DNA from 2 places in the Exiguobacterium sp. K1 genome. Region 1 is predicted to be linked to the other one. Evidence: a T-box and tRNA genes for the amino acid it is inferred to sense, from the RefSeq annotation. Region 1 holds a T-box; the other holds one or more tRNA genes.
What was found. A T-box is a leader RNA that pairs with one kind of tRNA and senses whether it is charged. The one in region 1 lies ahead of ileS (isoleucine--tRNA ligase), so its partner is inferred to be a tRNA-Ile.
Positions count from the first base shown of each region.

Region 2: it has a tRNA-Ile gene. The T-box ahead of ileS (isoleucine--tRNA ligase) is inferred to sense a tRNA for this amino acid. The anticodon was not compared.

Region 1 is NZ_JAOTIT010000001.1:369,715-377,976, reverse strand. It holds gene pyrR (bifunctional pyr operon transcriptional regulator/uracil phosphoribosyltransferase PyrR) at 48-578, opposite strand; gene N7U64_RS01850 (RluA family pseudouridine synthase) at 822-1,745, opposite strand; gene lspA (signal peptidase II) at 1,746-2,219, opposite strand; gene ileS (isoleucine--tRNA ligase) at 2,292-5,027, opposite strand; T-box leader at 5,085-5,312, opposite strand; gene N7U64_RS01835 (DivIVA domain-containing protein) at 5,313-5,834, opposite strand; gene N7U64_RS01830 (RNA-binding protein) at 5,861-6,634, opposite strand; gene N7U64_RS01825 (YggT family protein) at 6,634-6,906, opposite strand; gene N7U64_RS01820 (cell division protein SepF) at 6,909-7,232, opposite strand; gene N7U64_RS01815 (YggS family pyridoxal phosphate-dependent enzyme) at 7,434-8,105, opposite strand; gene pgeF (peptidoglycan editing factor PgeF) at 8,092-8,262, opposite strand, start outside.
Region 2 is NZ_JAOTIT010000003.1:200,977-209,238, forward strand. It holds gene N7U64_RS08625 (EAL domain-containing protein) at 1-141, shown strand, start outside; gene N7U64_RS08630 (5' nucleotidase, NT5C type) at 164-733, opposite strand; gene ispG (flavodoxin-dependent (E)-4-hydroxy-3-methylbut-2-enyl-diphosphate synthase) at 834-1,943, opposite strand; gene N7U64_RS08640 (hypothetical protein) at 2,134-2,487, opposite strand; gene N7U64_RS08645 (Na/Pi cotransporter family protein) at 2,828-4,468, shown strand; tRNA gene N7U64_RS08650 (tRNA-Met) at 4,588-4,661, shown strand; tRNA gene N7U64_RS08655 (tRNA-Ile) at 4,673-4,746, shown strand; gene N7U64_RS08660 (alpha-amylase) at 4,877-6,337, shown strand; gene N7U64_RS08665 (superoxide dismutase) at 6,431-7,039, shown strand; gene N7U64_RS08670 (penicillin-binding protein 2) at 7,178-8,262, shown strand, end outside.

The DNA of each region.
Region 1 (8,262 bases):
ATAACTCCCTTTCTGGTCTCTCTGGACCACGTTAAAGGTATTTGTGTTTAACGTTTGATGAATACTTGATCAGCGTCATCGACTTCGGATAAAGCGACGACAACTTGTTCTTCACGTGAGGTCGGGACATTTTTCCCGATGAAATCCGGGCGGATCGGCAGTTCCCGGTGTCCCCGGTCAACTAGGACTGCGAGCTGGATCATACTCGGGCGACCATGGTCAACGAGCGCATCCATTGCGGCGCGGACGGTTCGTCCGGTGTACAGGACGTCATCGACGAGGACGATGATTTTTCCGGTCACCGTCTCCGGCATATCCGTTCCTTTGATTTCCGGCTCGAGACTTTTTTTCGATAAGTCATCCCGGTACATCGAGATGTCGACGACACCCAGCAAGACCGGCTTTCCTTCGATTTCTTCAATCCGGCGGGCCAAACGACGGGCGAGTGTCTCCCCGCGTGTTTTGATGCCGACAATCATCAGTTGGTCGATTCCTTTGTTGCGTTCGATGATTTCATGGGCGATGCGTGTCAACGCACGACTGATTGCCGCTTCATCTAAAATGACGGATGGTTTCATGAGGTGCTCCTTTCTGCAAAAAAACCTCCTGCGCTAAGTCGCAGGAGGTTGTTGAAGACAATAAGTGTTGGGCAGCCGAAACTGCACGTATCTACACAAATGAAGTGTCTCCCTTTCGTAGCCTCTCCGGACTCGTTTAAAGGTGTGCTATGGGTAGGATCGTCAACGCGGACGACCGATTGTTTGAGGCAGATGTCTCGCATCGCTCTCTAGGTGATACTCTACCGTTTTATTAGAAAAACGTCAAGACTCTAATTCAAGTTTTTTCAACTGGCTGATCTCAAACGTCATCTCTTCCGGCAACGGTGCTTCGAAATGCAACATCTCGCCGGTCCGCGGATGCTTGAATCCAAGAACCGCAGCGTGAAGCGCTTGACCGTTCATTTTCATCGTTTTACGTGGGCCGTATTTCGGATCTCCGGCAAGCGGGAAACCGATGTAACGCATGTGGACACGGATTTGGTGCGTCCGTCCTGTTTCGAGTTTACATTCGACGACCGTAAAGCCTTCATACCGTTCGAGAACACGGAAATGTGTCACAGCTGCTTTCGAGTTTTTATCTGTTACCGTCATCCGCTGACGGTCATTTTTGTCACGGCCGACCGGTGCTTCAATCGTCCCGAGTTCATGTGGAATCTCGCCGTGGACCAGTGCGATATAAAGACGCTCTGTCGTTTTGTCTTTCAATTGTTGCGCCAACGATTCATGAGCCAAATCATTTTTAGCGACCATCAAGAGACCTGATGTGTCTTTATCGATCCGGTGGACAATCCCCGGACGTTTGACGCCGTTGATGCCGGACAAATCCTGGCAATGATGGAGCAAGGCATTGACGAGTGTTCCCGATACGTGACCGGCTGCCGGATGCACGACCATCCCTTTTGGTTTATTAATGACGATGACGTCGCTGTCTTCATAGACGACATCCAGCGGGATATCTTCCGGTAGGACTTCAAGCTCGACCGCTTCTGGGATGCGAACAAGGATTTCTTCTGTTCCAGACATCTTGTAGTTCGGTTTCACGATCCGTCCGTCTACTTCGACGTGACCCGCTTTTAACCAGTCCTGGACTTGTGACCGGGACCAGTCTTGTTGTTCAGCTAACCATTTATCAATTCGACCGGTAGCACCATTGGCTTTAACAGCCCATTCATTTTGTTCATTCATTTAATCAATCGTTCCCTTCTTAGTCAAACGCTCTTCAAACATGACGCTGATCAGCATCAAAATAACACCAAACGTCAAACTGACGTCTGCGACATTAAAAATCGGGAAATTATACCCGAACGGATAAAAATGAAAAAAGTCGACGACTTCTCCACGGGCCATCCGGTCGATGAAATTTCCGACCGCACCGCCGAGTAACAAGGCGACACTCCAAGCAAATACTTTGTTTTTTGTGCCTTCTTTGTAAAGAAAATAAATCAGCCCGATGACGACGACCAGCGTAATGACGAAGAAAAAACCGAATTTCCCTTCAAGCATTCCCCAGGCGGCACCACGATTCCGGTATGAATTTAAATAAAAGAAATTGGGAATGATCTCAATCGCTTGACCAATCGTCATCTGTTGGACGACGATCCATTTCGTCAATTGATCCACTCCGACGAGTACAGCAGCAATCGCTAAGTAAAGCCACATTCTTTTTTCCTCCACATCCAAAAATAATGAGGGACCGCTACGAAGTCGCCGTAGCTGCCCCTCCCTGATTCATTATAAAGAATTGACGACTTCAGTACAACGTGGGCAAAGTGTCGGATGAGCTGGATCTTGTCCAAGTTCAGTCGAATATGTCCAGCAACGTTCACATTTTTCGCCATCTGCTTTCAGAACAGTGATGCCTGTCGTTCCGTACGATTTCTCGGCCGAAGCGACAAACTCGATTTGCGAAACTTGCAATAGTTGTTCGAGGTGATCGATTGTCGCAAGCAACGCTTTCGTTTCGTCATTCGGTGCAAGCAGGAGTTTCGCTTCGAGCGTTTTCCCGACAAGTTTCTCGGCACGTGCTTCTTCGAGTGCTTTTAGGACATCATCGCGGAAGACGAGGAAACTGTTCCATTTCGCGATCAATGCAAGACCTTCTTCCGTCATTTCCGGTGCTTCCGGAAGATCCGTCAAGAAAATACTCGCCGTCTCGACGCCGGGAACGAATTCCCACGCTTCGTCGGCTGTATGCGGTAAGACCGGTGCCATCAGTTGTAACAATGTGACGACGGTATCATACATGACTGTTTGAACGGCACGACGCGCCGGTGCATCTTCTTTTTCGATGTACAAGATATCTTTCGTGTAATCGAGATAGAACGAAGACAAGTCCAGGACACAGAAGTTATGCAACAGTTGATAGACCGCCATGAAGTCGTACGCATCGTACGCTGCCTTTACTTTACCGACAAGTTGATCGAGTTTCGTCCGCATGAAGCGATCCGATTCCGGCAAGTCTTTAAATGCCACACGGTGCGTCGTGTGATCGAACTGGTCGAGGTTTCCGAGCAGGAAGCGAACCGTATTCCGGATTTTCCGGTAAGATTCCGATACTTGTTTGAAGTTGTCCATTGAAGCACGGACATCTGATTGATAATCGACGGAAGCCACCCAAAGACGAAGAATTTCCGCTCCGAACTGTTGCATGATTTGGATTGGTGCAATCGTGTTTCCGATTGATTTCGACATCTTCCGCCCTTGACCGTCAAGGACGAATCCGTGACTGACGACCGCTTTATAAGGTGCTTTCCCTGTCGTTGCGACGGATGTCGAAAGAGACGAGTTGAACCATCCGCGATATTGGTCAGACCCTTCCAGGTACAAGTCAGCCGGACGCTCGAGTTCCGGACGTGTCGCGAGGACACCGGCATGGGATGAGCCGGAATCGAACCAGACGTCCATGATATCCGTCTCTTTTTTGAAGATGCCGTTCGGGCTTGCCGGATGCGTAAAGCCTTCCGGTAACAGATCAACGGCTTCGCGCTCATACCAGACATTTGATCCGTGAGCGGCAAACAGATTGGCGATGTGGTCGATTGTTTCCGGTGTGACGATTCCCGTACCGTCTTCAGCATAGAAGATCGGCAATGGGACACCCCACGCGCGTTGACGGGAAATGACCCAGTCTCCGCGGTCTTTGAACATGTTGTGAAGACGTGTTTCGCCCCACTCCGGTACCCACTGAACTTCTTTGATTTCATCGAGGATCTCCGCCCGGAAATCTTTGATCGAAGCAAACCACTGTGGTGTCGCCCGGAAGATAACCGGTTTTTTCGTCCGCCAGTCGTGCGGATACGAGTGTTTGATGAACGACAGTTTTAACAATGCACCGGCTTCTTCTAGTGCCACACCGATTTCTTTGTTGGCATCTTCATAGAATAATCCTTCAAAACCAGGTGCTTCTGCCGTCATGACCCCTTTGTCGTCGACCGGACAAAGGACATCAAGACCGTACGCTTGACCGATTCGGAAGTCATCTTCCCCGTGTCCAGGCGCAGTATGAACGACACCCGTCGCTTCTGCCGTAACATGATCGCCGAGCATGACAAGTGATTCGCGGTCATAGAGCGGATGTTTCGCTTTGATGTATTCAAAGTCGGCTCCGTCGAAGACACGACCGATCGTCGCACCTTCCCAGCCGAGGGCTTCGATGACTTCCGGTACGAGTGTTTCGGCGACGATATAGCCTTTTCCTTCGTGCTCAATCCGAGCATACGTCAACTCACCGCTGACAGAGATCCCGAGGTTCGCCGGAATCGTCCAAGGTGTTGTCGTCCAGATGACGAAATGATCCGTCGGCTCCAGGATGTTTTTTCCGTCCATGACTTGGAACGCCACATAGATTGCAGCCGAACGTTTATCCTGATATTCGATTTCTGCTTCTGCGAGAGCAGACTCCGAAGACGGCGACCAGTAGACCGGCTTTTTCCCTTTATAGATGTATCCTTTATTCGCCATATCACCGAACAGACGGATTTGTGCCGCTTCGAATTCCGGTTGTAACGTGATGTATGGATTGTCGTAGTCACCGAGAACACCAAGACGCTTGAATTGTTCCCGTTGGTGATCGACTTGCTCTAATGCATATTTAGCACACAGCTCACGGAATTCTGCGACCGACATCGACTTCCGGTCGACACCCGCTTTTTGAAGCGCTGTTTCGATCGGAAGTCCGTGCGTATCCCAACCCGGTACATACGGAGAACGGAACCCGTTCATCGACTTGTAACGGACGACGATGTCTTTTAAGACTTTGTTTAATCCGTGTCCCATGTGGATGTCTCCGTTAGCGTAAGGAGGACCATCATGAAGAATGAATGTCGGCTTGCCGGCATTTTTCTCCTGGACGGCTTCATACAGATTCATCTCGTTCCAACGTGCCTGCATATCCGGCTCACGTTTCGGCAGGTTTCCCCGCATTAGAAATTCCGTTTTCATCATCAATAACGTATCTTTGTATTCCATCTGGCATTCCCTCACTTATCTGAATTTTGCGTACAAAAAAAGCCAAACACATCCCCTGATAGGGACGAGTTGGCTTGAACTCGCGGTACCACCCTACTAGCAACCCTGAAAAACGGATTACCACTTAAGAGCCTGATAACGGAGGCGAAACGGTGGAACTTACTGAACAGGTTCAGTTCCACACTCAAAGGGGATACCTTTTATCCTTGACTGATCGGGCTCACACCGGTCCCCGATTCGCTGACAGTATTTAGATAAAAGACGTGTCCTTCTCAATGATTTAACTTATACGACATCGTCGTCATTATACGCAACTGCCGGAATCTCGTCAAGCACACCCCGGGTCGAACTATCAAATGCATCCCAGTCGTGGCTCGTCAACAATTCCATCTGTGCGTCGATCAATACTTTGAATCGATTACGGTACAATTCGATTTTTTTACGCATCTGTTCGACTTCAAAATCAGTCCGCTGCGCTCGGCGCTGTGCTGCATCCTGCAGTTGTTCGGCTTCCCGTTCTGCTTGTTTGACGATGAGGCTCGCTTCTTTCGTCGCATTCGCTTTGACTTCTTCTGCCGCTTCTTGTGCCACGATGATGGATTTGTTTAGCGTTTCCTCCATCGAGCTGAAGTAATCGACACGAGACTGCATGTTTTGAATGACTTCTTGCTGTTGACGGTTTTCCCGGAGCAACAATTCAAAATCTTTGATGACTTGATCAAGAAATTCATTGACCTCATCTTCGTCATAGCCGCGAAACTTACGTGTAAATTCCTTATTGTGAATATCAAGTGGCGTCAATGGCATGATGAAATCCTCCCTCAGCTTGTTGGTTATCCTTTTAGCAGACCGTATTGCAGTTTGATCCGGTCCCGTTTCGTTGAACCGAGTACGGCAATTAACTTGACACGTCCCGTTCCGCGAAGTGACAGTAAATCGCCTTCCTCTAACAAAAAGCTCGGATCTTCAACGATTTTATAATTGACTTTACTTTCACCCTGCTTAATCAGGCTTTGCGCTTTTTGTCTTGAAAATCCAAGGATTTCACTGACGACCGTATCAAAACGGAGCGAACTGACAAATCCCAGTTCTTCCTGCCATTCTTGATCCTTGATTTTCAACTGTTCTTCTGAATCCACGAGTGACAACCGGATCTTGGTTTTCCCCGCACGATCGACGTTCGCTTCAATATAAGAAGCCACTTCTTTCGCGACGGCGAACTGGACGAGTTGATCTTGGATGACGACGTCACCGAATTTCCCTCGTTTTAATCCGACGTTTAGTAATGTCCCTGTCACCTGGCGATGCGAGAGCTCGACGAATTTTGTGGGATAATGGATACGATAAATGGCGATATCAAAATCGTTGGCATCAAGCTCGTAATAATCAGGGGCAATGAGGGCACGCTGTCGTTCCGCACCTTCAAAACCGCCCTCAAAAAAGAGGGCACATTTTGTTCCGACAAGTTCTCGGGTAATCTGTTGTTCACGCGGATCCAGAAAGTCTGTCACTTTAAATGTGTAGGTCGCTTCGACATGGTCGATCCAGTTTAGGACGAGATCGACGAACTCCCGCTCATGTCCGCGATAATGATCATAAACGCTCATTAGAAGAAGATCGCTCGAATGCCTGCCTGTGCCAAATTAAGCACTAAAAAGGCAACGATAGGTGAAATGTCAAGCATACCTCCGATGGGCGGGATAATCCGTCGGAACGGTGCGAGGAAAGGTTCGACTAACATGGCCAGAACTTGACCGAATCGTGATTCACGTGCATTTGGGAACCACGATAATAAAATATAGGCAATCATGACGTAGCTGTAATATTGAAGTAACGTGCTGAGTGTACGACCGATTGCGTACATGACTTGCGAATCCATGCTTACCACCCCTTATGGTTGATATCATCTTCACCGAGCAGATTTGAGATACTTCCGGCCAGCTCGACGTTGTTCGGTACACAGAGGAGTGTATTTTGACTTATAGTCGTAATCGTTCCATCAAGAGCAAACACGACACCTGACAGGAAATTAATCATTTGGCGTGATTGATCTTTAGACATCCGTTGCATGTTCACGATGACAGCACGATTTTGACGAAGATGTTCGCCGATTTCCTGTGCTTCGTTAAACACACGCGGCTCACTGAGAATGACTTGTGATTTCGCCTTTTTTGTATGAATGGGTACGATGTTCGATTGTCTCACAGGGTCCTCCTTTTGAGTAACAGTAGGGGTAGAATCCTCATAATACTCGTCATATTCTTGCTGTGATGCACCTCTACCTTTATTTATTGTAGCATCATTTTCATATTCGAGTTCATCTAAATCGTCTGTATTACCGAGAAATAGATTTTGCATTTTTGTTTTGAATCCCATATCAATTCTCCTTTCGTATATCTAGGCAATTTATGACTGGACTAACGTCGTACCGATTCGGACATATGTCGCGCCTTCTTCAATGGCAATCTGATAGTCCGATGACATCCCCATCGACAATTCCGTGCACGGTGCATGCGGGAGTTGACGGGTTGCCACTTCGTCTCGCAAGACACGAAGTGAACGAAAAACCGAACGGAGTACTTGTTCGTCTTCTGTCAACGGAGCCATCGTCATCAGTCCGATTACACGGACCATCGGATATTGTCCTACCTCATGCAAAAATGAGTGGACATCTTCCGGATCAATCCCCTGCTTGGATTCTTCACCAGAAACGTTGACTTGCACAAAACAATCGACTGGCTGCTTGGCACGTTTATTGATTTCTTCCGCAAGATGCAAGCGGTCCAAGGAATGTAACACGTCAATCCGATCAATGACTTGCCGGACTTTACGGGTCTGCAGTGTTCCGATAAAATGCCACTCACAGGCCGCACGTCCTAAGACCGTTTGTTTGTCGGTCAATCCTTCCGGACGATTCTCACCCAGTGCCGTTATACCTGCCGCCAGCAACTCCGCCGCCACTTCACTTGAAACTGATTTCGTCACGCCAATCAATTGTACCTGCTTTTTTTGATCGGTCTTTTCATACGCCTGTTTCATGTTTTGTCGGACTTGTTGTACATTTTCAGAAATTGACATCGAGAGACTCCTTTACAATCAAACTGGCAAACCGTCCACCATGATCCCCATGACGATAGGAGAAGTAGTCTTCCGCCTGGCAGTTCGTACAGATTCCTGTATCCAGCACATCACCGACACCACTGCGTTCGGCTAACATGGCATTGGTTTTTTGAAG
Region 2 (8,262 bases), on a different contig from region 1:
GGGGTTGAGACGGGAGAAGAGGTACAAATTGCAAAAGACATCGGAATTCATTTATTCCAAGGTTATTTTTTTGCAAAACCGGTTCTGCTCGAAGAAATCATCTGTTTACTGGAAACTAAAAAAGCGGAAACGACAGAATAATGTCGTTTCCGCTTTTATTGTTTCAGCGAATTGGGGCAAACTTATGAATTTGTTGAACGGCCTCATTCCAGGAAGAGACACGGACGATATTTTCAGGGACGGGACGACGATTATAAGGCGCATCAAACAAAATGACGGGAATCGATGTGTCTTCTGCAATTTGAATCGCATTTTCGAGACGGTCCTCCATGAAGAGATCAAGTGACAAATCACGGACGACTTGGACTTTGTCGTGTGAGCCGGTCATGATCAGCGAATCGAGCGGTAACTCATGCTGTTTAATCCATTCTTCCGTTACGGGACGAACGATTTCTGACCGGGCCGTCACGTAATGGAGATCATATTGTTTTCTTAAATCCCACAGGTGCTGTTTGACAAGTTCTTGCGGGATGGATTCACGGTAGATGCCGAGTTCATGACCCGATTTGACCATGAATTCCCAAAACTCGATTTGCTGCATATCCGTATAGGTATGAAGTTCGTATTCAGAGGCCATCTCAAAATCAATCGATGTTCCGAGATATTTGTTCATATAGTTAAAGCACGAAGAAGGATGAGTGATTGTTCCATCAATATCAATTCCGATTTTCACTTACATCACCAACATTCTATAAATTTTCTGCCACTAGTATAACATAATCGAAATGCGGAGACGAAAAAAAGAGCCGCTCCGGGAAGAGGGCTCTTTTGACTTAAGCTTGGCTTGCTTTTGCGGCTTCTTTTTCCGCTTCTTTTTCAAGAACGATCGCATCGATTTCTTTTTTCAATTCTTCGACCATCGTTGCTTCCGGAACTTTACGAATGATTTCCCCGTGACGGAATAACAATCCTTCGTTACGGGCACCGGCAATTCCGATATCGGCTTCACGGGCTTCCCCGGGACCGTTGACGGCACAACCGAGAACTGCAACTTTAATGTTAACTTGAATTTTATCGATATAATCTTCGATTTCTGCTGCAATCGCCATTAAATCGATTTCAATCCGTCCGCATGTCGGGCACGAAATCAATGTTGCTGCGTTGGCAGCAAGACCAAATGATTTCAAGACTTCTTTTGCAACTTTGACTTCTTCGACCGGATCGGCAGAAAGAGAGACACGGACTGTATTCCCGATACCGCGTGATAGAATCGCTCCGAGACCGGCAGCTGATTTTAAAGAACCTGTCCGTAAAGGACCAGATTCCGTGATTCCGACGTGCAACGGATAATCAAACGACTCGGAAGCGAGTTGATATGCTTCAAGCGCCAATTGAACGTCAGATGCTTTCAAGGAAACGATGATATCGTGGAAATCGAGATCTTCAAGAATCTTAATGTGGTGCAAAGCACTTTCGACCATCCCACGAGCTGTCGGATAACCATATTTCTCAAGAATGTGTTTTTCAAGTGAACCGGCGTTAACACCAATTCGGATTGGAATGTTTTTCGCCTTTGCTGCGGTAACGACCGCTTCGACTTTCTCGCGGCGTCCGATGTTACCCGGGTTGATTCGGATTTTATCGACACCCGCCTCAATTGCCATGAGCGCAAGTTTATAGTTGAAATGAATATCTACGACAAGCGGGATGTTGATCCGGCTCTTGATTTCTGCAAGTGCTAGCGCATCACGTTCTTCTGGACAAGCAACGCGGACGATTTGGCATCCTGCTTCTTCAAGGCGTAAAATTTCAGCGACAGTCGCTTCGACGTCGTGTGTTTTTGTTGTCGTCATACTTTGGATGATGACTTCATTATTTCCACCAATGACAAGGTCCCCAACACGAACGGGACGAGTCTTAGAGCGATGGACCATTTTCGGCATATCGAAAATCTCCTTTTGTGGCATAACGCCAGATTGTTTGTGACTACTTGTACTATCATATCGAACTATTCCCTAAAAATCGAGAAACAAGAACGAAAATTGAACATTTACAATTGTTTAACACGAATAGTGGAAAGTCAATCCGTCGCCGGACGGACGTTTTTTTCCAAAAATCCGGTCCTTCCTGTTATTAAGAAGACGGACGGGATGATTTTTTCTTCAGCCGGGCAAGCAGGAGCGGGGTTAACGAATAAATCAAGTGCCCGGCGATGATGAAGACAACTCCTAAAGTCGGATAGTCGAACTGATACAGGAAAACACCGATTGGAAAGGTCCAGATGTTTGCGGCGACCGTATAAGGAAATACTTGGCGAAACGCCCATGGTCTTGGCAAAATCCACTGAATGAACCAGCGATTCAGATAGGAAACGGATAACAGGTACAACAAAATCGCGATTGCGATAAAAATGAAGTGCAGGATAAACCAAATGATGAACGGAATCGACTGCTGGAGAAAGATGCTGTCAATGATTGTTGACCACAAGGAAATCCATGCTAATCCACAAAAATAAAGGGAGACATCAGCGAGACGAGTCTTTAAAAAACCGCGATTTGGAACTAAGGTAGTTTGTAAGTAATTAAGTAGTTGACTTAAAAAATGCAATTCAATCACTCTTTCTTCTGTTTTATAACAACAAATAAATTAGTGATAAACCCTTTGTTTAAAGGGTTTATCTGTTTTGGTACAGATTAATAAAACCTTAACAATCGAATGTGTGAAAAACTATTTACAAGTTCATCAGACCTTTACATAATAGGGGAGGTTGAATCAATGAATTCTTAACAACAAATCAATTCCACTTTTTATATGAGGAGATGACAAGATGAACTATGATTTACAGGAAATGATTTTCACCTTTATCGGTGGACTCGGTATTTTCCTATTCGGTATTAAGTATATGGGAGATGGTCTTCAAAAAACAGCGGGAGACCGGTTACGGTACATTTTAGATAAATATACCTCCAACCCGTTTCTCGGGATTTTAGCGGGTATCGTCGTTACGGTCTTGATCCAGTCATCATCCGGAACAACTGTCATCGTCGTCGGTCTGGTCAGCGCCGGATTAATGAACCTGCGTCAAGCCATCGGTGTCGTCATGGGGGCGAACATCGGAACGACCATCACTGCCTTTATCATCGGCTTTAACGTGAAGGAAGCGGCACTCCCGGCGATTGCGCTCGGAGCGTTCCTGATTTTCTTCTTCAATAAAGAACGGATTCAATACATCGGTCAAATCTTCTTTGGTTTCGGGGCGCTCTTTTATGGATTGACGCTCATGGGAGACGGAATGGCACCGCTTGAATCAAGCGAATGGTTCCGTGATTTGACGGTATCGATGTCGGATAGCCCTTTGCTCGGTGTTTTTGTCGGAACGGTCTTTACTATGTTGGTCCAATCATCCTCTGCGACGATCGGGATATTACAAGAATTGTATGACGGCGGAATGATCGATATCAAAGCGGCATTGCCGGTCTTGTTCGGTGATAATATCGGGACGACAATCACAGCAGTCCTTGCTGCACTCGGAGCTTCGATTGCGGCAAAACGGACAGCCGCGGCACACGTCATCTTTAACATCGTCGGGACAGTCATTTTCCTGCTGGCTTTACCGCTGTTCTCAAGTTTCATCACGTGGATCACAGGTGCACTTGATTTGGAACCGAAAATGCAGATTGCCTTTGCCCACGGAACGTTTAACGTCGTCAATACGCTGATTCAATGCTGGTTCATCGCACAAATCGCATGGCTCGTCCAAAAAGTCGTCCCTGGAACGGATACGACCGTCGATTCAAAACCGCGCCACCTCGATCAAAATATCTTGAACCAGTCGTCGTCACTTGCGTTAAGCCAGGCGAAACTGGAAGTGTTGCGGATGGGAGAATTCTCGAAAGACGCACTTGAAAAAGCACATCGTTATACGCAATCACACGATAAAAAGGATGTTTCGGATGCCGGTCAGATTGAATATGCAATCAATCATCTGAATACGGAAGTGACAAGCTATCTTGTTAAGGTCGCAGCACATGACTTATCTGAACGGGAATCAAATGATCACTCGCTTCTCATGCACGCGGTCAACGATTTTGAACGGATCGGTGATCATGTCGAAAACGTCATCGAACTGGTTGACTTCCAAATCGTTAACCGGATCACGTTTACCGAAAAGGCGAAAAAAGAATTGGATGAAATGTACATCTTGACGCAAAAAATCGTCGAGACAGCCGTTAAAGCCGTTGAACTAGACGATGTTTCGCTGGCGCGGCAAGTGCTTGAACTGGAAGGAAAACTCGATTCACTCGAACGATCATTCCGGAAACATCATGTCTTACGGGTCAACGCAGGCGAATGTACAGGTCAAGCCGGTATGATTTTTGTTGATTTGTTGTCGAACCTCGAACGGATTGGGGACCATGCTGTTAACATTACGGATTTGGTGCTTGAGCAACGTTCTGGAACGGCATAAATGAAAATATGAATAAAGAGGAATTTCTGAATAGAAATTCCTCTTTATTTTTTCAAGATAATTTATTGACATTTCAGAACGGTTTTAGTAATCTAATATTAGTTGTTTTTAACCATCATGGCGGTGTAGCTCAGCTGGCTAGAGCGTACGGTTCATACCCGTGAGGTCGTGGGTTCGACTCCCTCCGCCGCTACTATTACTTAAGGACCCTTAGCTCAGCTGGTTAGAGCTGACGGCTCATAACCGTCCGGTCGCAGGTTCGAGTCCTGCAGGGTCCATTGTATAAACGTACACTCTTTTTTTAGGGTGTGCGTTTATTTTTGGTTGCTTGGGGAATATTAAAGATATTGTAATAATGTTCATACAATAATATTCATACTATGGCAATTTAAGGGAGAGCGAAGAGAGATGGAACGTAACCATACGATGATGCAGTTTTTTGAGTGGCATGTAGAGAATGATGGGAAGCATTGGCAACGCTTGAAAGAGAGAGCGCCGGAACTGCGTGCTGCAGGCATCACATCTGTTTGGATTCCACCAGCGTCAAAGGGACAATCAGATGAAGATACAGGGTATGGCATTTACGATGTCTATGATTTAGGAGAGTTCGACCAAAAAGGAACAGTCCGCACGAAGTACGGAACAAAAGACGAGTTGATCGAAGCTATTCAAGTCGCACATGAAAATGATATCGCCGTTTACGCCGATGTCGTCATGAACCATAAAGCGGCAGCCGATGAGCTCGAAACGATTAACGTCGTGGAAGTACATCCGGAAGACCGTTCGAAAGAAATTTCAGAAGAGTTTGAAATCGAGGCCTGGACGAAGTTTACGTTCCCGGGACGAAACGGTAAATACTCGGATTTCATCTGGACACATGAATTCTTTAATGGAACAGATTTTGATGCACGGGAAGAAAAAACGGGTGTCTTTAAGATTTCCGGTAAAAATAAAGATTGGAACGATCAAGTCGACAACGAATTCGGGAACTATGATTATCTGATGTTCGCTAACATCGATTACAATCATCCGGAAGTCCGACAAGAAATGATCAACTGGGGAAACTGGTTTAAAGAAACAATCAATTGCCAAGGTTTCCGTTTGGATGCCATCAAACACATCAACTATGAATTCGTCAACGAGTTCGCGAAGTCAATGATCGGAGACGATCCGGACGGTTTTTATATGGTCGGCGAATTTTGGAAGTCGGACTTAGATGACTGCCGCCAGTTCTTAGACAGTGTCGATTATACGATTGATTTGTTTGATGTGCCGCTTCACTATAAATTCCATGAAGCGTCGCAACAAGGACAGGATTTTGATTTGACGACGTTGTTTGCGGATACACTCGTCGAATCCCACCCGACGAATGCCGTGACATTTGTTGATAACCATGATTCCCAACCGGGCGAATCGCTTGAGTCATGGATTGATGACTGGTTTAAACAACATGCATATGCCTCTGTTTTATTACGTAAAGACGGTTATCCATGTGTCTTCTATGGCGACTACTATGGTGTCCAAGGACCGCACCCGGTCGAAGGTAAAAAAGAGATGATCGATGCATTGTTGTATACGCGTTACCATAAAGCATACGGAGAACAGGAAGATTATATGGATGATGCACATTGTGTCGGCTGGGTCCGCCGTGGTGTCGAAGAATTCCCGAATTCGGGATGTGCCGTCCTGCTCTCAAATGCGGATATGTGCGAAAAACGGATGTTCGTCGGCGAAACACGTGCCGGAGAAGAGTGGTTCGATTATACAAACCACCAGGAAGAGCCTGTTGTAATCGATGAAGAAGGATTCGGTGTTTTCCCGGTTCCGGGCGGCGGTGTCTCTGTATTTGCCCCGCGTGACGAACAGTAATTTCTAAGGGTCATTGCTTGCGCCTGACCAACTATTTTTGCTAGTCTTAAAGAGTACTGAAATTCCGAAAATAGGATAAAGGGGGACATGAAAATGTCAAAATTTGAATTACCAGAACTCGGCTACGCTTATGATGCGCTGGAGCCACATATCGATGCTCGTACGATGGAGATTCACCACTCTAAACACCACAATACGTATGTCACTAACGTGAATGCAGCACTTGAAGGGTCAGAGCACGAAGGGAAATCACTTGAAGAATTACTTCAAAACCTTGATTCACTTCCTGCAAACATTCAAACAGCTGTCCGTAACAATGGTGGCGGTCACTGGAACCACTCGTTCTTCTGGAAACTCTTGAAAAAGAACGACGGAGCAGCTCCAACTGGAGAACTTGCTTCAGCAATCGATGAAGCATTCGGTTCATTTGATGCATTCAAAGATGAGTTTACAAAAGCAGCAACAACACGTTTCGGTTCAGGCTGGGCGTGGCTTATCGTTGACGGCGGCAAATTAGCAGTCGTTTCAACACCAAACCAAGACACACCAGTCATGGAAGGGAAAACGCCGATTCTTGGACTTGATGTTTGGGAACATGCGTATTACCTCAACTATCAAAACCGTCGTCCGGATTACATCAACGCATTCTTCAACGTCGTTGACTGGGATCACGTGGCAAAACTTTACGCTGACGCAAAATAATCGTGAGATTAAACATCGGTTCCTGTTCTGGGAATCGATGTTTTTTTTAATGCGGAAAATGATGGGATAGGTTGTTATGGAAAGTTTCCTTCTATATAATGAAACAAGATGACTTTTTGAACGATAGGGGAGTACGCCATGGCGAAACGAATCACGGTGAAGGGAAAACGGCGGAATCATCTGCCGCTTCGCCTTAACTTAATGTTTTTTGTAGTATTTTTATTGTTTGCGATTTTAATCTTTCGCTTAGGTGTCGTCCAGATTGTGAATGGTGAAAAGATTTCACGGGAAGTCCAAAAGACGGAAATGATCGCATCGAAATATGAAGTTCCGCGCGGAAAGATTTATGACCGGGACGGAAGGTTGTTGGTCGATACGATTTCGAAATATTCAATTGTCTACCGTCGTTCCCAAAATACGAAAGTCGACGAACGGATTGAAATCGCCTCTCGTCTTGCGGCGATTATCAATCTTCCGAAAGGCGATTGGAAAGTAACGGAACGCGACATGAAAGATTACTGGGTAGCCGTCAACGGTGAAGAATCAGATCGACGCTATAAGCAGGCGGTAGAAAAACGTTATCCAGATGCGGAAAAGCAGAACAAGCTGTCGATTTCGGAACAGGATCAAATCCGTCTCGATACGATTACGAAAAAAGATATCGACTTTGATGATAAGACGATGGAAATCATCGCTATCAAACACAACATGGAAGTCGGTTATGCGCTTGACCCGCAGCTCGTTAAATTAGGAGCGAGCGCAAAGGAAATGGCGATTATCGATGAGAACCTTGAAGATTTAAAAGGTGTATCGGTGGAGCCGTTTTATGAACGCTCTTATCCGTATGAAGGAACGCTGCGGAACATCTTCGGGAAGTACTCGAAAATTCCGGCTGAACAGCAGGCGGAGTTTAAAGCAAAAGGATACAGTTTAAATGACCGGGTCGGAACGTCATTCCTTGAACAGCAGTATGAAGACCTGCTCCGCGGGAAACCGGCATACGATGTCTATGAAACGTTTAACGGTGAACCGGTCGGTGAGCCGAACCGGGAAGAAGGCGAGTCCGGAAAAGACCTCGTCTTAACGGTTGATGCAGAATACAACAAACAAGTTGACCAGATCCTGCAGCAGGCGATCAAGATGGGCCGCGGCATGGGAAGCGGTTATCTGAAAGAAGGATATGCCGTTGTCATGAATCCGAAAACCGGTGAGATTTTGGCCAT